3 regions of the Pseudomonas lutea genome follow, and region 3 is predicted to be linked to each of the others. Evidence: predicted binding sites of a transcription regulator. Region 3 holds the regulator's gene; each other region holds the start of a gene.
What was found. Region 3 encodes sigma-54, which starts transcription at its own class of promoters, with help from an activator protein. Its sites were predicted from a motif close to ANTGGCATNNANNTTGCTNT; they were not measured.
Positions count from the first base shown of each region.

Region 1: the regulator sigma-54 is predicted to act here: its motif matches at 4,015-4,034, upstream of flgB (flagellar basal body rod protein FlgB).
Region 2: the regulator sigma-54 is predicted to act here: its motif matches at 4,644-4,663, upstream of glnA (glutamate--ammonia ligase).

Region 1 is NZ_JRMB01000001.1:2,025,524-2,032,019, forward strand. Features, by position in the region: gene LT42_RS08695 (flagellar hook protein FlgE) at 1-765, opposite strand, end outside; gene flgE (flagellar hook protein FlgE) at 1,050-2,375, opposite strand; gene LT42_RS08705 (flagellar hook assembly protein FlgD) at 2,404-3,102, opposite strand; gene flgC (flagellar basal body rod protein FlgC) at 3,118-3,561, opposite strand; gene flgB (flagellar basal body rod protein FlgB) at 3,565-3,972, opposite strand; gene LT42_RS25940 (hypothetical protein) at 4,781-5,011, shown strand; gene cheR (protein-glutamate O-methyltransferase CheR) at 5,552-6,379, opposite strand; gene LT42_RS08735 (chemotaxis protein CheV) at 6,425-6,496, opposite strand, start outside.
Region 2 is NZ_JRMB01000004.1:91,776-98,271, reverse strand. Features, by position in the region: gene LT42_RS23200 (GTPase/DUF3482 domain-containing protein) at 1-230, shown strand, start outside; gene LT42_RS23195 (YkgJ family cysteine cluster protein) at 352-807, shown strand; gene typA (translational GTPase TypA) at 1,015-2,835, opposite strand; gene thiI (tRNA uracil 4-sulfurtransferase ThiI) at 2,975-4,429, opposite strand; gene glnA (glutamate--ammonia ligase) at 4,762-6,168, shown strand; gene LT42_RS23175 (hypothetical protein) at 6,388-6,496, opposite strand, start outside.
Region 3 is NZ_JRMB01000002.1:774,976-781,471, forward strand. Features, by position in the region: gene kdsC (3-deoxy-manno-octulosonate-8-phosphatase KdsC) at 1-448, shown strand, start outside; gene lptC (LPS export ABC transporter periplasmic protein LptC) at 459-1,031, shown strand; gene lptA (lipopolysaccharide transport periplasmic protein LptA) at 1,018-1,560, shown strand; gene lptB (LPS export ABC transporter ATP-binding protein) at 1,560-2,285, shown strand; gene LT42_RS15665 (RNA polymerase factor sigma-54) at 2,471-3,964, shown strand; gene hpf (ribosome hibernation-promoting factor, HPF/YfiA family) at 4,040-4,348, shown strand; gene ptsN (PTS IIA-like nitrogen regulatory protein PtsN) at 4,361-4,825, shown strand; gene rapZ (RNase adapter RapZ) at 4,828-5,685, shown strand; gene LT42_RS15685 (HPr family phosphocarrier protein) at 5,702-5,974, shown strand; gene LT42_RS15690 (sensor domain-containing diguanylate cyclase) at 6,019-6,496, shown strand, end outside.

The DNA.
Region 1 (6,496 bases), on a different contig from region 3:
CGCCGAATTGCCCGTCAGCGACAGCTTGCCCGCAGCCGAAACCTGCAGCCCCACTTCGAGCGGTGCGGTACTGGCGGGGTCTAGCGGATTGAGCCCGTCAATGAGCAGGTACGAGGTCCACTGATCGTCTTCGGTCTTGACGAAATACTGCTTGAGCTGGTGATCCTGTGGCGGGACGGCGGCGTCTTGAATGACGCGGCTTGTGACCCGGGTGTAGGTGGTGGGATCGGCAGGATCGAAGCGTGGAATGGCGGCGAGTGAAGCCGCTCCCGCATCCAGGTTCAACGTTTTTTCCATCTTGCCCGTGGCCCTGGGCGAGAGCGACGCCGAATCGATTTTCAGATCGGTGCGCACGCCGCTGATAACCTTGCCGTCTTCGGTCACACCGTAGCCCTGCAAGCGGCTGCCATGGGCATCGACGACGTAATTCTCGGCATCCTTGATAAACGCGCCAGCCCTGCCATAGCTGATGGAGCCTCGATCGCTCATGACAAAGAAGCCGTTGCCCTCGATGCGCATGTCGAGGGCGCGGCCGTGGCTGGAGATTACGCCGCCCGCGGCGAAGTTCTGCGAGACATTGGCCACTTCAACGCCCTGCCCCGCTGCGGTCCGGCTACCGCCCAGCATGGAAGACGAATACACCGCCGAGAATTCGGCGCGCGAAGACTTGAACCCGGCCGTGCCGACGTTGGCGATGTTGTTGCCGGTGACCTCCATGCGCTTGTGCGCCGCGTGTAAACCGGAAACCGCTGTATTGAATGACATGAACACTCCCTGAGTCGTTGTTCAACGACACGTTCGTCAATGCATCTAAGGTTTCGCGGACAAAGGAATGCGATCGGACAACACCCGGTTGCAGCGCCGTTCGATGGCATTTATTTGTCAGCGAATTTGATTCTCGCATCGACGAAAGTAGGAAGTTTCCAGTTGTGGAGTGGGACGGCTCTTGAAGTTTTCGCCCTGCCAACCGCGCGACAAAAGGCGGAAAAAAACCCATAAAAAAACCCCTCCGAAGAGGGGTTCGATTGACGCTGATCAAGCGGGCGTTATTAGCCCATCTGGATCGTGGTCTGCAGGATGGTGCTTTGCGTCGAGATGGTTTTGGCGTTCGCCTGGTAGTTGCTTTGCGCCTTGATCAACTCGACCAGCTCGCCGGTCAGGTCAACGTTGGATTCTTCCAGCGCCGAACCGGTAATGTTTCCCAGCGTACCCGATTCCGGCGCGCCGGTGACCGGAATACCCGACGCGTAGGTCTCACGCCACATGGTGCCGCCCGCAGGCGACAGGCCCTGGACGTTGGCGAAAGACGTCAGCGCAACCTGACCGATCACCCGGGATTCGCCGTTGGTGTAGGTGGCGAACAGGTTACCGGTGGAATCGACGTTCATGGCGCTGATCTGGCCGGTGTAGTTACCGTCCTGAGTCTTGGAGATCGCCCCGCCTGCTGCGTTGGTCTGGGTCGTCGCGAGCATGTCCAGTTTCATGTCAACCGTGGCCGCGCCGTTGGCAACCCACGTGGTGGTCGAACCGACGGTCTTGCCCTGAGCCGGTTTCCAGTTCTCGATGTTGAACGTGCCGTCGCCGTTTACCGAAATGCCGGCGGTGGTGGTCGGCGCTGGGTTGGTGATGATGTTGCCCGACTCGTCAAACTTCAGTTGAGTCTGGTCAGCCGCAACGGCAGGCTCGGTGGTCGGATCGGACATGTTGCGCCCGTCGATCAGCGTGTACATGGTCCAGGAGTTGGTGTCCGTCTTGCGGAAGTACTGCGACAGGGTGTGTTCGTTGCCCTGGCTGTCGTAGATCGGCGTGCTGTAAGTCGACGTGTAGGTCGAGGTGTCAGCAGGATTGAAGGCCGCGCCAGTGTTGATCGGCTTCGACGAATCCAGGTTCGACTTGATCGAAATATTCGAGGTGGTCTTCGGCGCCATGTTGGAGGTGTCGACCTTGAGGTTGGTCAAGACGCCCGTCTTCACGTTGCCGCTGGCATCGGTGGCGTAACCCTGCAGGTTATTGCCGTTGGTGTCGATAATGTTGCCCGACGTATCGGTGTGGAAGTTACCGGCGCGGGTGTACAGCTTCTCGCCGTTGTTGCTCATCATGAAGAAGCCGTTGCCGTTGATCGCCAGGTCCAGATCACGGCCGGTGCCGGTGGTCAGCGCACCCTGGGTGAACTGCTGGGTCACAGCGGCGGTGTACACGCCGCTGCCGACGTTGGTGCCGCCCGATGTGCCACGAATGGATTGCGCGTACTGGTCGGCAAATTCCGCACGGGAACTCTTGAAACCGACGGTCGCGACGTTGGCAATGTTGTTGCCGGCGACGTCGAGACTTTTATTTGCTGCATAGAGCCCACTAAGACCTACGTTGAAAGACATGTTTCACTCCTGCGCCGTCTAGTCGGCTCTAGATTCCGATTTGTTGAACTTTGGACAAGGCGATGTTGCTGCCGTTGGCCAGGTTGAGCGTCATTGCTGCACCCGAGGTGCCCATGGTCACACTGCTGACCGTTGCCGGCAGGTACGTCTTGAAGCCAGTGTTGGCGCCCTCGACGGTGCCGGTTGCGACGAAACTGTAATTGCCCGATTCGAGCGGCTGGCCCGCTTCGTCCTTGCCGTCCCACTCGAAGGGGGTGTTGCCTGCTTTGGCATCGCCCAGGTCGATGGTGCGGACAACATTGGTGCCTGTGCTGTCGTAAATCTTGACGGTGGTGAGCGAGCTGGCCCCCGGTACGACCACGGTGCCGCTCATGCCTTTGGTGGTGTCGACGTTGGTCGAACCCGCTTCGGCGATCACCGAGCGCCCGACCAGCGAAGACGCCTGCAGCGCCTGGGAAGACTGGTACATTCCGCCGATGGCATCGACCGAGGTGCTCAGGTTCTGCATGGTTTCCAGACTGCTGAACTGCGCCAGTTGGGCCACGAACTCACTGTTGTCCTGTGGGTCCAGCGGGTTCTGGTTCTGCATCTGTGTCACCAGCAGCTGCAGGAACGAGTCCTTGCCCAGGCTGTTGGCGCCGGTGGTGCTGTCGCCGGTCTTGCCGGAGGTCGGCGCCTGCAGCGACTTGAGGTAGTCGGTGGTCGTGTTATTACTGATGGAAGTCATGTGTCGTGCCCCTTATCACTGACCGAGGGTCAGGACCTTCTGCATCATGGTTTTCGCGGTGTTCATGATTTCCGCGTTGGTCTGGAACGAACGGCTGGCCGAGATCATGTCAGCCATCTCGTTGACCACGTTGACGTTCGGGTAGTAGACGTAGCCGTTCTTGTCCGCCGAAGGGTGGTTTGGCTCGTAACGTGCTTCCAAGTTGGAGGCGTCTTCGACGATGCCTGTCACCTGTACGCCCGTGCCGGCCTGACCCTGGTCTTCGAACAGCGAGCCGCTGCCGCCGGACTGCTGACCCTGGAAAACGGTAGCGAACACCGGATGGCGGGCGCGGTAGGTCTGGTCCATGCTGGAGGACACGGTTTCGGCGTTGGCGATGTTACTGGCCACGGTGTTGAGGCGAGTGTTCTGGGCACTCATGCCGCTACCGGCAATATTGAAAACACTGGATAGGGACATGGATTACTCTCCGCGCAGGGCTGCAACCAGCCCTTTGAATTTGCTGTTGAGCAAGGTGAAGCTGGCCTGAAAACCGATGGCGTTTTCGGCGTAATTGGCGTTCTCGACCTGGGAGTCGACGGTGTTCTGGTCCAGCGACGGCTGCGACGGGGTGCGGTAGAGCAGGCTGGCTTCGCCATCGCTCATGCCTTCGGCTTCGATGTGACGGGTGTTGGTCATGTCGAGGGCGAAGTGGCCATTGGTGGTCTTGTCGCTTTGCGCCGCCAGGACTTTGGAGAAGTCGAGGTCCCGCGCCTTGTAGTTGGGCGTGTCGGCGTTGGTAATGTTGTTGGCCAGCACTTCGGCACGTTGGGCACGGAAGTTGAGTGCCTTTTCATGGATGCCAAGTGCGTTGTCGAAACTGATGCTCATGTCGGGACCTTTGAGGGCTGACCAGATGTACTTGCAGGAGTTATAGCAAGTGGCGTGCCAGTTGCTGGAAGTGCCGTTTTACGGGGCTTGCAGAGGGTTGAGTGGCAGTGATGACAGAAAAGCGGCAAGAGTTTTCCGCTTGGTGGGACGAAAGTGGCAAGAGCGGTGCCGTTTTTTTGCCGTATTGCGCTTTCGCACGAGGGGCTGGATATAGATCAAGAGCGTCGGCCTAACGGCCTCCGGTTTCGCCTTCGGCGAGTTACTTGGAAAGGCACCCCAAGTAACCAAGGGTGCCTGCTCCTGGTTGGGCCCCTCCTTCGTCGGGGTTCCCTCACTTCGACGACGCTCCGTGGGCCCGCGCCGAACGGACATCCCTGTCCTGACGGCGCTCTCGCCGCATCCATGCGGCTCGGCCCACTGCGCGTCGTCTGCGTTCAGCCTGCACCCAAGTCGCGATTGTCATCGTCTGGGCTGGCTGTGCATGAAGATCAAGATCAAGATCAACAGCTTCCCGGCTGAAGCCGGTCCCACTAAAGAGCAGCGCGTTTACCCAGATAAAATGGCGTCAACCTCGACTGTGGGACCGGCTTTAGCCGGGAAGCTGTCGCTGTTGCTGTTGCTTGTGATCGTTCCCACGCTCCGCGTGGGAATGCCGCCTCGGAGGCTCTGCGTCCTGCATGCGCCGATCTCGCCGGGTCTAACCGGTCTTCTGTAGGAGCCGGCTTGCTGGCGAAGGCATTCTTCCAGCCACCATCCGCCTGACAGGCCCACCGCATTCGCCAGCAAGCCGGCTCCTACAGAGAGATGCGTGCATCCCGCAGGATTGGCTCTAGCCGGGACGCTTTTGCCTTCGCTGTCGCTATTTCTGTTGCTAGTGCTGGTGCTGTTGCTGTTGCTGGTGCTGGTGCTGTTGCTGTTGCTGTTGCTGTTGCTGTTGCTGTTGCTTGTGATCGTTCCCACGCTCCGCGTGGGAATGCCGCCTCGGAAGCTCTGCGTCCTGCATGCGCCGATCTGGCCGGGTCTACGCGGACTTCTGTAGGAGCCGGCTTGCTGGCGAAGGCATTCTTCCGGCCACCATCCGCCTGACTGGACCACCGCGTTCGCCAGCAAGCCGGCTCCTACAGAGAGGTGCGTGCATCCCGTAGGACTGGCTTCAGCCGGGAAGCTTTTGCTTTTGCTGTGGCTGTTGCTTTTGCTCTTTCCTGCGCAAAAAGCTCAGTCACCGCAAAACGCGACTTGGGTGCAGGCTGAACGCAGGTTTTGCGCAGTGGGCCGAGCGGCATGGATGCCGCGAGAGCGCAGTCAGGACATGGATGTCCGTTCGGCGCGGGCCTACGGAGCAAGACCGGAGTGAGGGAACCGACGAGGGAGGGCCAAACCAGGAGCACAAGCCCTTGGCTGCTCTTTGAAATTGAAGGCGGGGCTCTATCAAGTAACTCGCCGAAGGCGAAACAGTTCTGCCGACAGGCAGCCCCCTCCAAGCGCCGCTCTGATCAAGAGCAAGCCAACAATCCCAGCGCCAACACAAAACAAAAACCCCGCCTAAGCGGGGTTCTCAGCCAATCAAAACCACAAACAATCACTTGGCCTGATAAATAATCCCGGGACTGCACTGCACCATCTGATAATGATCCGGCAAACCGTTCAACGCCTCCGACGCACCCAGGAACAAATAGCCCCCTGGCTTCAACGTCGAATGAATCCGCAACAAAATGTCCTTCTTCACATCCGCCGAAAAATAGATCAACACGTTGCGGCAGAAGACCATATCGAACTTGCCCAACGCCGCATAACTGTCCAACAAGTTAAACGAACGAAACTCGACCCGACTCTTGATCGGCGCCTTCACCGTCCAGCGCCCTGGCGTCTTCTGATCGAAAAACCGCTGCAGGCGGTCCGGCGACAAACCACGACCAATGGCCAGGCTGTCGTATTCGCCCGTCTTGCAATTGTTCAACATCGTGCCCGACAGATCCGTCGCCACAATCTGCACGCCCGATTTCAACTGCCCGGGGTTGCTGCGCTCGAACTCATCGATCGACATCGACAGCGAATACGGTTCTTGCCCTGACGAACACGCCGCCGACCAGATCCGCAAACGCTGGTTGGGACTGGCCTTGATCGCCTCCGGCAAGACTTTGTTCTTCAGCACCTCGAAGGGGTACGTATCACGAAACCACAGCGTCTCGTTGGTCGTCATCGCATCAACCACCTGCTCGCGCAGGCCACTGCGCGGCTGGGTCTGAATGCGTTGAATCAACTCCCCCAACGACTTGATGGACTGCTGCTCCATCAATTTATTGAGACGGCTGGACACCAGATACTGTTTGTTTTCACCCAGCAAAATGCCGCAGGCTTTTTCCAGGAAGACCCGGAACTGTTCAAAATCCAAATTACCTGTCGACATGCCGCCTCTCAAAATCATGTGAACAGCAAGGAGGAAAACCCCTCCTCAGCTGATATCTGCCGCCTTGATCCGTTCTACCACCCTCGCCGCCAGATCATCCGGCCGGAACTTGGCCAG
Region 2 (6,496 bases), on a different contig from region 3:
TGCGCCAGCGGCTGCTGCTGCAAGCGCTCGAAGTGCGTGGGCATGCCGCCATGGAGAGCATCAAGCTGACCGCTCCACAGGACAAGACCTGGCGCGAAGGCAAACTGCCGGAGGCGCTGCATAAAGCCAGGGCACACCCGCAATGGTCATCCTTGAACCCGGGCGCAAAGCTCAACCAGACGGAGCGTCAGGAGCAAATCGAGGCGCTGGCAAACACCGTGCTCATCTGAACAAACGTCATCACAGATCGCCCAAGTAACAGCCGACAGTCGCATCGCTTGTTTTTGCGGTAGGGGAAACGCGCGCGGACCGGTATGATCGCGCGCCCGATACACCCGGAAGCACAGACCCATGAAACCCACCTTGATCGCCGCTGCAGAACTCGACCGCATCGAGACCTGGCAGAAATACTCCAGCTACATGTGCGGAGGCTGCATCTCCAGTTGCTGCACGCTGCCGGTTGAAGTGAAGATCAAGGACCTGATCCGCATTGGCATCGTTGACGAGTTCGAGCAGGGGGACAATCCCAAGAACATCGCCAAGCGCCTGCAGAAGGAAGGGGTCGTCGAGCGCTTCAATCAGAAGTCCGGGATTTTTACCTTGCAGCGCATGAGCAACAACGACTGCCTGTATCTGGACCGTAAAAGCCGCCTGTGCACCATCTACGACAAGCGCCCTGACACTTGCCGCAACCACCCGAAAATCGGCCCACGCCCTGGTTACTGCGCGTACAAGCCGAAGGAAGTCGTGCGCGAGAGCACAGGTACTCTGAACTCAAACTCCGGCCGGGTGCCGTTGAAGTTCTAAGACCCCTGCAGAGTTCGCGTACGCCTTCCCGGCTGAAGCCGGTCCTACCAAAGGCGCGTGGACCTCAGTGGGACCGGCTTTAGCCGGGAAGGGGCCGGATTGAGGGACATCGCCCTCACAGCATCGACACCGGCCGAAGCAAAACTCAGACAAACAAAAACGCCCCCGGCCTTACGACCGGGGGCGTTTTCGTTCAGCCGGGGCTAGTTACGCCTTGGCTTTCTTGGCAGCGCGGGTACGCTCGCCTTCGTCCAGAATCTTCTTGCGAAGACGGATCGACTTAGGCGTCACTTCACACAGCTCGTCGTCCTGGATGAATTCCAGAGCCTGTTCCAGGGTGAAGCGAACAGGTGGAACCAGAGCGATGGTCTCGTCTTTACCCGAAGCACGCATGTTGTCGAGCTTCTTGCCTTTGGTTGGGTTCACGCCCATGTCGTTGTCGCGGCTGTTGAGGCCGACGATCTGACCGTTGTAGATCTCCTGACCGTGCTCGACGAACAGCTTGCCGCGCGCCTGCAGGGTTTCCAGGGAGTAGGTCAGTGCCTTGCCGGTTTCAACCGAAACCAGAACGCCGTTCTGACGGCCAGACATGTCACCGGACTTCATGGTGTCGTAACGATCGAAGATCGAAGTCAGGATGCCAGCACCGTTGGTCAGGGTCAGGAACTGGTTACGGAAACCGATCAGACCGCGAGCAGGGATGTTGTACTCCAAACGAACACGGCCTTTGCCATCCGGCACCATGTTGGTCAGGTCGCCCTTACGCAGGCCCATCTCTTCCATGACCTTGCCCTGGGATTCTTCAGGGGTGTCGATGGTTACGTTTTCAAACGGTTCCTGCTTCACGCCGTCAACCTGACGGATGATGACCTCAGGACGGCCGACGCCCATTTCGAAGCCTTCGCGACGCATGGTTTCGATCAGTACCGACAAGTGCAGCTCACCACGGCCCGAGACCTTGAACTTGTCAGCCGAGTCGCCTTCTTCAACGCGCAGAGCAACGTTGTACAGCAGCTCTTTGTCCAGACGCTCCTTGATGTTACGGGAGGTCACGAACTTGCCTTCTTTACCGCAGAATGGCGAATCGTTGACCTGGAAGGTCATCGAAACGGTTGGCTCGTCAACGGTCAGCGGCTTCATCGCTTCGACCGCGTCCGGGTGGCACAGGGTGTCGGAGATGAACAGCGAATCCATACCGCTGATGCAAACGATGTCGCCAGCGGCTGCTTCTTCGACGTCGATGCGGTGCAGACCGTGGTGACCCATCAGCTTCAGGATACGGCCGTTGCGCTTCTTGCCATCGGCACCGATCGCGACAACCGGGGTGTTCGGCTTGACGCGACCACGGGCGATACGACCAACACCAATGACGCCCAGGAAGCTGTTGTAGTCCAGTGCCGAGATTTGCATCTGGAACGGACCGTCACGGTCAACCTTTGGCGCAGGGACGTTGTCGACGATCGACTGATACAGCGGCGTCATGTCTTCAGCCATGTCGGTGTGATCCAGACCGGCAATGCCGTTCAGGGCCGAGGCGTAGACGACTTTGAAATCCAGCTGCTCTTCGGTAGCACCCAGGTTGTCGAACAGGTCGAAGATCTGGTCCAGAACCCAATCCGGACGAGCGCCTGGACGGTCAACCTTGTTGATGCAGACGATTGGACGCAGGCCGGCTTCAAAAGCCTTCTTGGTCACGAAGCGGGTTTGCGGCATAGGGCCGTCTTGAGCGTCAACCAGCAGCAGAACGGAGTCAACCATCGACATCACGCGCTCTACTTCACCACCGAAGTCGGCGTGGCCAGGGGTGTCAACGATGTTGATGTGGTAGCCATTCCAGTTGATCGCGGTGTTCTTCGCGAGAATGGTAATACCGCGTTCTTTCTCCTGGTCGTTGGAGTCCATCACGCGTTCGTCGTTGAGCTCGTTGCGCTCAAGGGTGCCGGACTGGCGCAGAAGCTTGTCGACGAGGGTAGTTTTACCGTGGTCAACGTGAGCAATGATGGCGATGTTGCGTAGATTTTCGATCACTTGTGTATCTCGATCAGAGGATTCGGTCAGCTGACTAGTGTAGGCAGCTATGAACGGTGGAGCCGGCGAAAGCCGTTACGGCTGACGACTGGTGTCGGGGGGCCGGTGACGCAAGCCACAGGCAAACAGCCCCGGGCACTTAGCTCGGTCGATAAACGCGCACATTGGCATGCCCCTCACTGAGCAGATGATGAGCATGCAGGCGACTCATGACGCCTTTGTCGCAATAGAGCAGGTACTGGCGCGTGTCATCCAGTTCCTTGAAACGGCTGTTCAATGCAAAGAACGGCAGCGTTTGTACTTCGATACCAGCCAGGTCCAGCGGGTGGTCGTCAGCGTCATCCGGGTGGCGGATGTCGATAACCACTTGCCCTGCCAGCGCCTGGCCGACTTCTTCAACCTGAACGTCCTGGCCCAGTTCTTCGATCACACGATCGATCGGCACCAGACGAGCGTTTTCAAGCGCACGCTCAAGCACAGCCATGTCGAACGCTTTTTCTTCGTGTTCAACCCGGTTGCGCTTGGCTGCAGTCTTGGGGTTAACCGAGATCACGCCGCAGTATTCGGGCATATGCCGGGCAAAATCGCCTGTGCCGATCTGGTCGGCCAGGTCAATAATGTCCTGCTTGTGACTGGCAATCAGCGGTCGCAAGACCAGCTTCTCCGTTACGCAGTCGATGACCGACAGATTGGGCAGCGTCTGGCTGGAAACCTGGGAGATCGCCTCACCCGTCACCAGTGCATCAATCTCCAGCCTGTCGGCAATGTTGGTCGCGGCGCGCAACATCATACGCTTCAATACTACGCCCATATGACTGTTATCGACTTTTCCGAGAATTTCTCCCAGAACTTCCTCGAACGGTACGCTGACGAACAGCACGCGCTGGGAGCTGCCGTACTTCTTCCAGATGAAGTGCGCGACTTCCATCACGCCCAGCTCGTGGGCGCGGCCGCCCAGATTGAAGAAGCAGAAATGGCTCATCAAGCCGCGGCGCATGATCTGATAAGCCGCGACGGTGGAGTCGAAACCGCCTGACATGAGGATCAGGGTCTGTTCAAGCGATCCCAGCGGATAACCGCCGATACCGTTGTGCTGGCTGTGGATCACGAACAGGCGCTGGTCACGGATTTCGATCCGGACTTCGACTTCCGGCGCCTTGAGCGAAATGCCTGCCGCGTTGCATTCCCGACGCAGCTTGCTGCCGACGTATTTCTCGACGTCCATGGAGCTGAAGTCGTGGTGACCAGCCCGCTTGCAGCGCACCCCGAATATTTTGCCGGGGATCGCGTCACCGAAGTGCAGCTTGCACTTATCGTAAATGTCCTCCATGTCGCCCAGCGGATGCTGGTCGACTTGCAGGAAATGCGTGATGCCGGGCATGCAGCTCAGACGCTCGGTCATCTCGCGCAAAACTTTGGCATCCTCGACCCTGGTTTCGACCTCAAGGTTGTCCCACACGCCATCCACCACCAACGCCGGGTCCAGATCTCGGAGCACCGTACGGATGTTCTTGGCCAGCTGTTTGATGAAACGCTTACGCACAGGCCGGCTTTTGATAGTGATTTCTGGGAAGACTTTGACGATTAATTTCATGAAAACAGCGCGCTAGGTCCCGGTCGAAAAAGGGGGGCGCGGATTATAGCGGAAATTGCTCAAGGTTTAACCAGTTATCGTATAGCCGGTCATCAGCGCACCAAAACGGAACTGTATACAATCTTTCAGCACCATAACGGTGCGTACTTTTTCATTTATGCGACGCTTAGCGCCCGATATGACGCCAATTTGAGCCTGAAACCCAACACAGGGCACTGGCATGCAAATTGCTCCCTTGTGAGGCAGGTTGCCTTGGTCGAGTATCGCGGCCGGCATCACCAAAATTAAGGGGCCAACCACTACCCAGGCCCTAATCCACCCCGGAGGACAGCATGTCGAAGTCGGTTCAACTCATCAAAGATCATGACGTTAAGTGGATTGATCTGCGCTTCACGGACACCAAAGGCACTCAGCACCACGTGACCATGCCGGCCCGCGATGCGCTGGAAGACGACTTCTTCGAAGTCGGCAAAATGTTCGACGGCTCCTCCATCTCGGGCTGGAAAGGCATCGAAGCCTCCGACATGATCCTGCTGCCGGACGACGAAACAGCCGTTCTCGATCCGTTCACCGAAGAGCCTACGCTGATTCTGGTTTGCGACATCATCGAACCTTCGACTATGCAGGGTTACGATCGCGACCCACGCGCCATCGCTCACCGCGCCGAGGAATACCTGAAGTCGACCGGTATCGGTGACACGGTATTCGCAGGCCCTGAGCCGGAATTCTTCATCTTCGACGAAGTGAAATTCAAATCCGACATCTCCGGCTCCATGTTCAAGATCTACTCCGAACAGGGTTCCTGGATGTCCGACGCGGACATCGAAGGCGGTAACAAGGGCCACCGTCCAGGCATCAAAGGCGGCTACTTCCCGGTTCCACCGTTCGACCACGACCACGAAATCCGCACCGCAATGTGCAACGCGCTGGAAGAAATGGGCCAGGTCGTCGAAGTTCACCACCACGAAGTGGCAACCGCTGGCCAGAACGAAATCGGCGTGAAATTCAACACGCTGGTCAAGAAGGCTGACGAAGTTCAAACCCTGAAGTACGTCGTGCACAACGTTGCAGACGCTTACGGCCGCACCGCTACCTTCATGCCGAAGCCTCTGTACGGCGATAACGGTTCGGGTATGCACGTTCACATGTCCATCTCCAAAGATGGCAAGAACACCTTTGCTGGCGAAGGCTATGCCGGCCTGTCCGATACCGCTCTGTACTTCATCGGCGGCATCATCAAGCACGGCAAGGCGCTGAACGGCTTCACCAACCCGGCGACCAACTCCTACAAGCGTCTGGTTCCAGGTTTCGAAGCGCCGGTCATGCTGGCCTACTCCGCACGTAACCGTTCTGCTTCGATCCGTATTCCTTACGTCAACAGCCCTAAAGGTCGTCGTATCGAAGCACGCTTCCCGGACCCGGCTGCCAACCCGTACCTGGCGTTCGCTGCACTGTTGATGGCTGGCCTGGACGGCATCCAGAACAAGATCCACCCTGGCGATGCTGCTGACAAAAACCTGTATGACCTGCCGCCAGAAGAGGCGAAAGAGATTCCACAAGTGTGCGGCAGCCTGAAAGAAGCCCTGGAAGAGCTGGATAAAGGTCGTGCGTTCCTGACCAAAGGCGGCGTGTTCAGCGACGATTTCATCGACGCTTACATCGCTCTGAAATCTGAAGAAGAGATCAAAGTGCGTACCTTCGTACACCCACTGGAATACGAGCTGTACTACAGCTGCTGATCCAGTCGCGCCGGCGAGAGCCGCGCGAACAAGAGGCCTCCTTCGGGAGGCCTTTTTGCAAAATGTGGAAAACTATTTCGGATCAGATAGCCGAACCTCGTCGGTACTCAAACGGGACGTTGATCCATCTTCGAAATAAGAGCCATGGCATTCATCACTGGATTCCGTCTCCACATGAACCATGTGGCTATCGAGGGGGGAGACAACCTCTACCAAACCTTACATTTTTGCGGAATCCCATTCGCACGCCTTTAACCGTGCCACAGTGGTGCCGCTGCTTTCATGCCTATCAATTTCCCCGTTCAAGTCCAGTTGAATATGAACCTCA
Region 3 (6,496 bases):
ACGGCTGTATTTCCTCGAAGACGGCAGCGAGTTCAAGACCTTCAACACCCTCGATGGGCAAGGCATCAAGATGCTCATCAATTCGGGTGTGGCGACTGCAATCATCAGTGGCCGCAAGACCCCCGTGGTAGAGCGGCGTGCAAAAAATCTTGGTATCGCTCATCTGTATCAGGGCCGCGAAGACAAGCTCGTGGTTCTGGACGAGCTTTTACAGCAACTGAATCTAAGCTACGAACAGGTCGCGTACCTGGGTGACGATCTGCCTGACCTGCCTGTGATACGCCGCGTAGGCCTGGGCATGGCTGTCGCCAACGCCGCCGGGTTTGTGCGCGAGCATGCACATGGCACCACCCGGGCACGTGGCGGCGAAGGCGCTGCCCGCGAATTCTGCGAGCTGATCCTGAACGCTCAGGGCAACCTCGAAGCGGCTCACGCCGCCTACCTATAGAAGTGCATTTATGCTGAGCAAAAAGTTTCGTACGTTTCTGCTGTTCGGTGTGCTGGCGCTGCTGCTGGCCGCGGTCGGCTACTGGAACATCAGCCCCGAGAGCTTCCTTGATCAACCCAAGGCTGCCGTGGATGAAAGCGCTGTCGACTATTACGCCACCAACGCCCACAGCATCCAGTACCTGCCCGACGGGACCATGCAATACGACATGACCGCGGACAAGGTCGAGCACCTGAAAGCCACCGACGTCACGCTGATGACTACGCCGGTGCTGCAGATGTATCGGGGCTCAACCTTCCCGTGGCATGTGCAGAGCGTTCGCGCTGAAGTGTCGCCGGGCGGTGATCATGTCGAACTGATCGACTCGGTGCGCATCAACCGCACCGACGAGAAGAACCGCACCACCATCATCACCAGCAGCCGCATGACTGTATTCCCTCAGAAGCAATATGCGGAAACTGCCCAACCCGTTAGAATCGACGGTCTTGGCGGTGTAACGACCGGCACGGGTATGAAAGCGTATCTGAAAGAAAGCAGGATGAACCTGCTATCCAACGTAAGAGGACAGTATGAGGCTCGTTAAAACCCTTCCTTTTTTGCTCGGCCTGGGCGCAGCACTGGGAAGCGCGAGCGCCTGGTCTCTGCCGACGGATCGCGATCAACCCATCCATATTCAGTCGGATGACGCGCAACTGGACGACAAGCAGGGCATCGCCACCTACAAGGGCAATGTCATCATTACTCAGGGCACGATGAAAATCACCGGTAACACGGTGACCATCACCCGTACGCCACAAGGTGACGTGGACGTCTTCACGTCAGTGGGCAACCTGGCTTATTACGAGCAGAAGCCCAGCGTGGACAAGCCCATCGTTCAGGCATGGGGCGTCACCATTCAGTACTTCGCGGCCCAGAACCGCATCGTCCTGATCGACAAAGCCAAAGTGGTCAATGACGGCAACACCTCCGAAGGCGAGAAAATCGTCTACGACACCGTCAAGCAGGTCGTCAACGCTGGCCGTGCCAATGGCACCAAGGTGACTGCGCCGCGTCCGCGCATCGACATGGTCATCCAGCCGAAAAAGAAAACCGACCAGCAGAAGGCCCAGTAATGGCGACGCTGAAAGCCCAACACCTGGCCAAGGCCTATAAAAGCCGTCAGGTCGTACGTGACGTCAGCCTGTCTATCGAGAGCGGCCAGATCGTCGGCCTGCTCGGCCCGAACGGCGCCGGCAAGACCACCTGCTTCTACATGATCGTGGGATTGGTCCAGGCCGATCAGGGTCGCGTCCTGATCGACGACCAGGACGTCAGCCACCAGCCGATGCATGGCCGCGCACGCGCTGGCATCGGCTACCTGCCCCAGGAAGCGTCGATCTTCCGCAAGCTCTCGGTGTCGGACAACATCATGGCGATCCTGGAGACCCGCAAGGAACTCGATCGCGCCGCCCGCCGCAAGGAGCTCGAAAGCCTGCTGCAGGAATTCCACATCACCCATATCCGCGACAACCTGGGCATGAGCCTTTCAGGCGGCGAACGTCGCCGCGTCGAAATCGCCCGCGCACTGGCCACTTCGCCAAAATTCATTCTGCTCGATGAGCCCTTTGCCGGCGTTGACCCGATCTCCGTTGGCGACATCAAGCAGATCATTCACCACCTCAAGGCTAAAGGGATCGGTGTTCTGATCACTGACCACAACGTGCGTGAAACGCTGGATATCTGCGAAACCGCCTACATCGTCAACGATGGGCAATTGATTGCCGAGGGCAACGCTGAATCCATCCTGGCCAACCAGTTGGTCAAGGAAGTGTATCTGGGTCACGAGTTCCGGCTCTGACCGAGTGATGACGGGGCATCGGGCGACGAGCCGCATACGCTCCGTCGCCGCCTCGCTTTTAATTGTCATCACGCTCTAGGCAAACCCTCCTGCTTCAGGCATATAATTTGCTTAAGTTGGCGCCCTTGGCGCCCTGGTAGTAAATGGCGCGCAGTGCGCCGGCGAATAAGGTGTTTAGCCCTGCCATGAAACCTTCGCTAGTCTTGAGAATGGGCCAGCAGCTGACGATGACCCCGCAGCTGCAACAGGCAATCCGTTTACTTCAGTTGTCGACGCTGGATCTCCAACAGGAGATTCAAGAGGCGCTGGAGTCGAACCCGATGCTGGAACGGCAAGAGGAAGGCGACGATTTCGATAACGCCGACCCTTTGGCCGATAACATAGAGCAAAAGCCCAACGCCGATGTTCAGGAGCCGACCTATCAGGAGTCGGCGCCGACTGTGGACAATCTTGAAGAAGGCGACTGGAGCGAGCGCATCCCCAACGAGCTGCCCGTCGACACTGCGTGGGAAGACGTTTATCAGACCAGCGCCAGCAGCCTGCCCAGCAACGATGACGATGAGTGGGACTTCACCACCCGCACCTCGGTTGGCGAGAGCCTGCAAAGCCACTTGCTGTGGCAGCTGAACCTGGCGCCGATGTCGGACACCGATCGCCTGATCGCCGTGACCCTGATCGACTGCATCAACAACCAGGGCTATCTGGACGAGACACTGGAAGAGCTGCTCGACGCTTTCGACCCTGAACTCGACATCGAGCTGGACGAGATCGAAGCGGTTTTGCATCGTATTCAGCAGTTCGAGCCTGCCGGCATTGGCGCTCGCAACCTGAGCGAATGCCTCCTGTTGCAGCTGCGACAGTTACCGGCCAAGACCCCGTGGCTGGCAGAAGCGCAGAAGCTGGTCGGTGATTACATCGATCTACTGGGCAGCCGCGATTACTCACAGCTGATGCGCCGCATGAAGCTCAAGGAAGATGACCTGCGTCAGGTCATCGAACTGGTCCAGAGCCTCAACCCCCGCCCCGGCTCGCAGATCGAATCCAGCGAACCTGAATATGTCGTCCCTGACGTCATCGTGCGCAAGGACAACGAGCGCTGGCTGGTGGAATTGAACCAGGAGTCCGTTCCACGCTTGCGGGTCAACCCGCAGTACGCCGGCTTTGTGCGTCGTGCCGATACCAGTGCCGACAACACCTTCATGCGCAACCAGTTGCAGGAAGCGCGCTGGTTCATCAAGAGCCTGCAAAGCCGCAACGAAACGCTGATGAAAGTGGCCACTCAAATCGTTGAACATCAGCGTGGCTTTCTGGAGTACGGCGACGAGGCGATGAAGCCGCTGGTCCTGCACGACATCGCTGAAGCGGTGGGCATGCATGAATCCACGATCTCGCGCGTGACGACGCAGAAGTTCATGCACACCCCGCGCGGAATTTACGAGCTCAAGTATTTCTTTTCCAGCCACGTCAGCACCTCGGAAGGCGGCGAGTGCTCGTCAACGGCCATTCGCGCGATCATCAAAAAACTGGTCGCCGCGGAAAATCAGAAAAAGCCGTTGAGTGACAGCAAGATCGCTGGTTTACTGGAAGCACAAGGCATCCAAGTGGCCCGTCGCACAGTCGCCAAGTACCGCGAATCCCTGGGGATTGCGCCGTCCAGCGAACGCAAGCGACTGATGTAAGGTCATGCGTCAAAGCGTTCCAGCGGCAGGCACTACGCCTGCCTCTTAATGCACTGGCAACGAAGGAGAAGCTGTATGCAAGTCAACATCAGTGGACACCAGCTGGAAGTGACCGAACCTCTGCGTACCTACATCGGTGAGAAGCTCGCCCGATTGGAACGCCACTTTGACAAGATAACCAACGTACAGGTCACCATGGAGGTCGAGAAGCTCAAGCAGAAAATTGAAGCCACCTTGCATGTGCCTGGCGCAGAAGTGGTTGCCAACGCTGAACACGACGACATGTACGCCGCCATTGACCTGCTTGCCGACAAGCTTGACCGCCAACTCAAAAAACATAAGGAAAAACAGCAAAGTCTGCTGCAAGGCGCGACTGCTCGCTGATACTCCCCACCCATGATCCGACTTGAAAATATCCTGACCCCTGGCCGTTCGCTCGTGAACGTGCCAGGCGGCAGCAAGAAAGCCGTACTCCAAAACATTGCCAAGATGATCGGCAGAGAAGTGCCCGATCTCGACGAAGAGGTGGTGTTTGAAAGCCTTATTGCCCGTGAGAAGCTGGGTTCGACCGGCTTTGGCAACGGCATTGCCATTCCTCACTGCCGCTTGAAGGGCTGCACCACACCCGTGAGCGCAGTTCTGCATCTCGAGAAACCCATCGACTTCGACGCCATCGACGGCGCGCCGGTCGATCTGTTGTTTGTGCTTCTTGTGCCTGAAGCGGCGACCGACGCTCACCTCGAGCTGCTGCGTCAGATCGCCAGCATGCTTGATCGCGAAGACGTCCGTAAAAGCCTGCGCGGCGCCAAAACCAGCGAAGATTTGTATAACGTCGTCCTCGACGCCCAGAACGGTCACTGACCATGCGCATGATCATCGTCAGCGGTCGCTCCGGCTCCGGTAAGAGCACGGCTCTCGATGTCCTCGAAGACAGCGGCTTCTATTGCGTCGACAACCTCCCTGCGGGCCTGCTTCCGGAGCTTGCAGAGCGCGCGTTGATCAACACCGAGCTGGCGGAACCGCTGTTGGCGGTTTCAATCGACGCACGCAATTTGCCGAGTCACCTGACCCGATTCCCGCGCATGCTCGAAGAAGTCCGCGCGCGGCACATCCAGTGCGACGTGCTCTTTCTGGACGCGGATGAAGCCACCCTGCTCAAACGCTTTTCCGAGACACGTCGTCGTCATCCGCTCAGCACGGCCACGCGTTCATTGGCAGAAGCCATCCGCGACGAGAAGACCTTGCTCGGCCCCATCATTGATTTGGCTGACCTGACGGTCGACACCACCCACCTCAATCTTTATCAGCTGCGCGACATCCTTAAACTGCGGCTGCTGAACAAGCCTGAGCCGGGCACGGCGTTCCTCATCGAATCTTTCGGCTTCAAGCGTGGTATGCCCGTCGACGCTGATCTGGTCTTCGATGTGCGCTGCCTGCCCAATCCGTACTGGAAGCCCGAACTGCGCGAGCAATCGGGCCTCGACAAGCCAGTGGCTGAATACCTGGCGGCCCAGCCGGATGTCGAAGAGATGTTTCAGGACATCTTTTCATACCTCAACAAGTGGTTGCCGCGCTTCGCCGCCAGTAACCGCGCCTACGTCACAATCGCCATTGGCTGCACGGGCGGGCACCACCGCTCCGTCTACCTGACCGAACGCCTGGGTCAGGTTCTGCAGCAATCGCTCAAGAATGTTCAGGTTCGCCACCGCGACCTAAGCTGAAAGGACCTCCATCGCGATGCCCGCTCTACAAATCACCATCATCAACAAGCTGGGTTTGCACGCCCGTGCCGCAGCCAAATTCGTGGGCGTTGCCGGCAAGTACCCATGCCAGATCAGGGTCGGCCGCACGCCAGAGTCCATGGTCGACGGCAAAAGCATCATGGCCGTCATGATGCTCGCCGCTGGCAAGGGCACCGAGATCCACCTGGCAACTGAAGGCGAGGAGGCAGATGCTGCACTCAAAGGCCTGACGGATCTGATCAACAACAAGTTCGACGAAGGCGAATAAACCTCTCCCCTGAGCAAAGCCCTCCTTCCTGCCTGAGATGATCGATGCCACTGACAGCCATGCCTCCCGACGCGCGAGGGGTCAGATCAGGGTCCGAGAAGATACTGATGCTGGGCAGCGTGGTGGCCGTGGCGGCTATTCTGGCCATCGTGGGATGGCTGCTCTTTCGCGAACTCGGCACTGCCAGCGAGGCCGCCGTGCGCTCGGCAAACAATGTCGTGCAACTGATCGACGCCGACGTGCAGCGCAATGCCGAGCTGTACGACACCTCTCTTCAGGGCTTGATCGCTGCATGGCGCCGGCCCGACCTCATGACCATTTCCCCGGAGCTACGGCAATTGGTCCTGTTCGATCGCGCCACGGCTGCCCCCTATAAAGGGGACCTGGTGCTGCTTGACGATACCGGCCGGATCATCGCCGATTCCACATCGCTCATACCGCGGCAAGACGATTTTTCGGATCGTCCGGGTTTTTCCGACCTCAAGAACAGTGGCTCGCTGGCGTTGCGGGTGGACGGGCCTT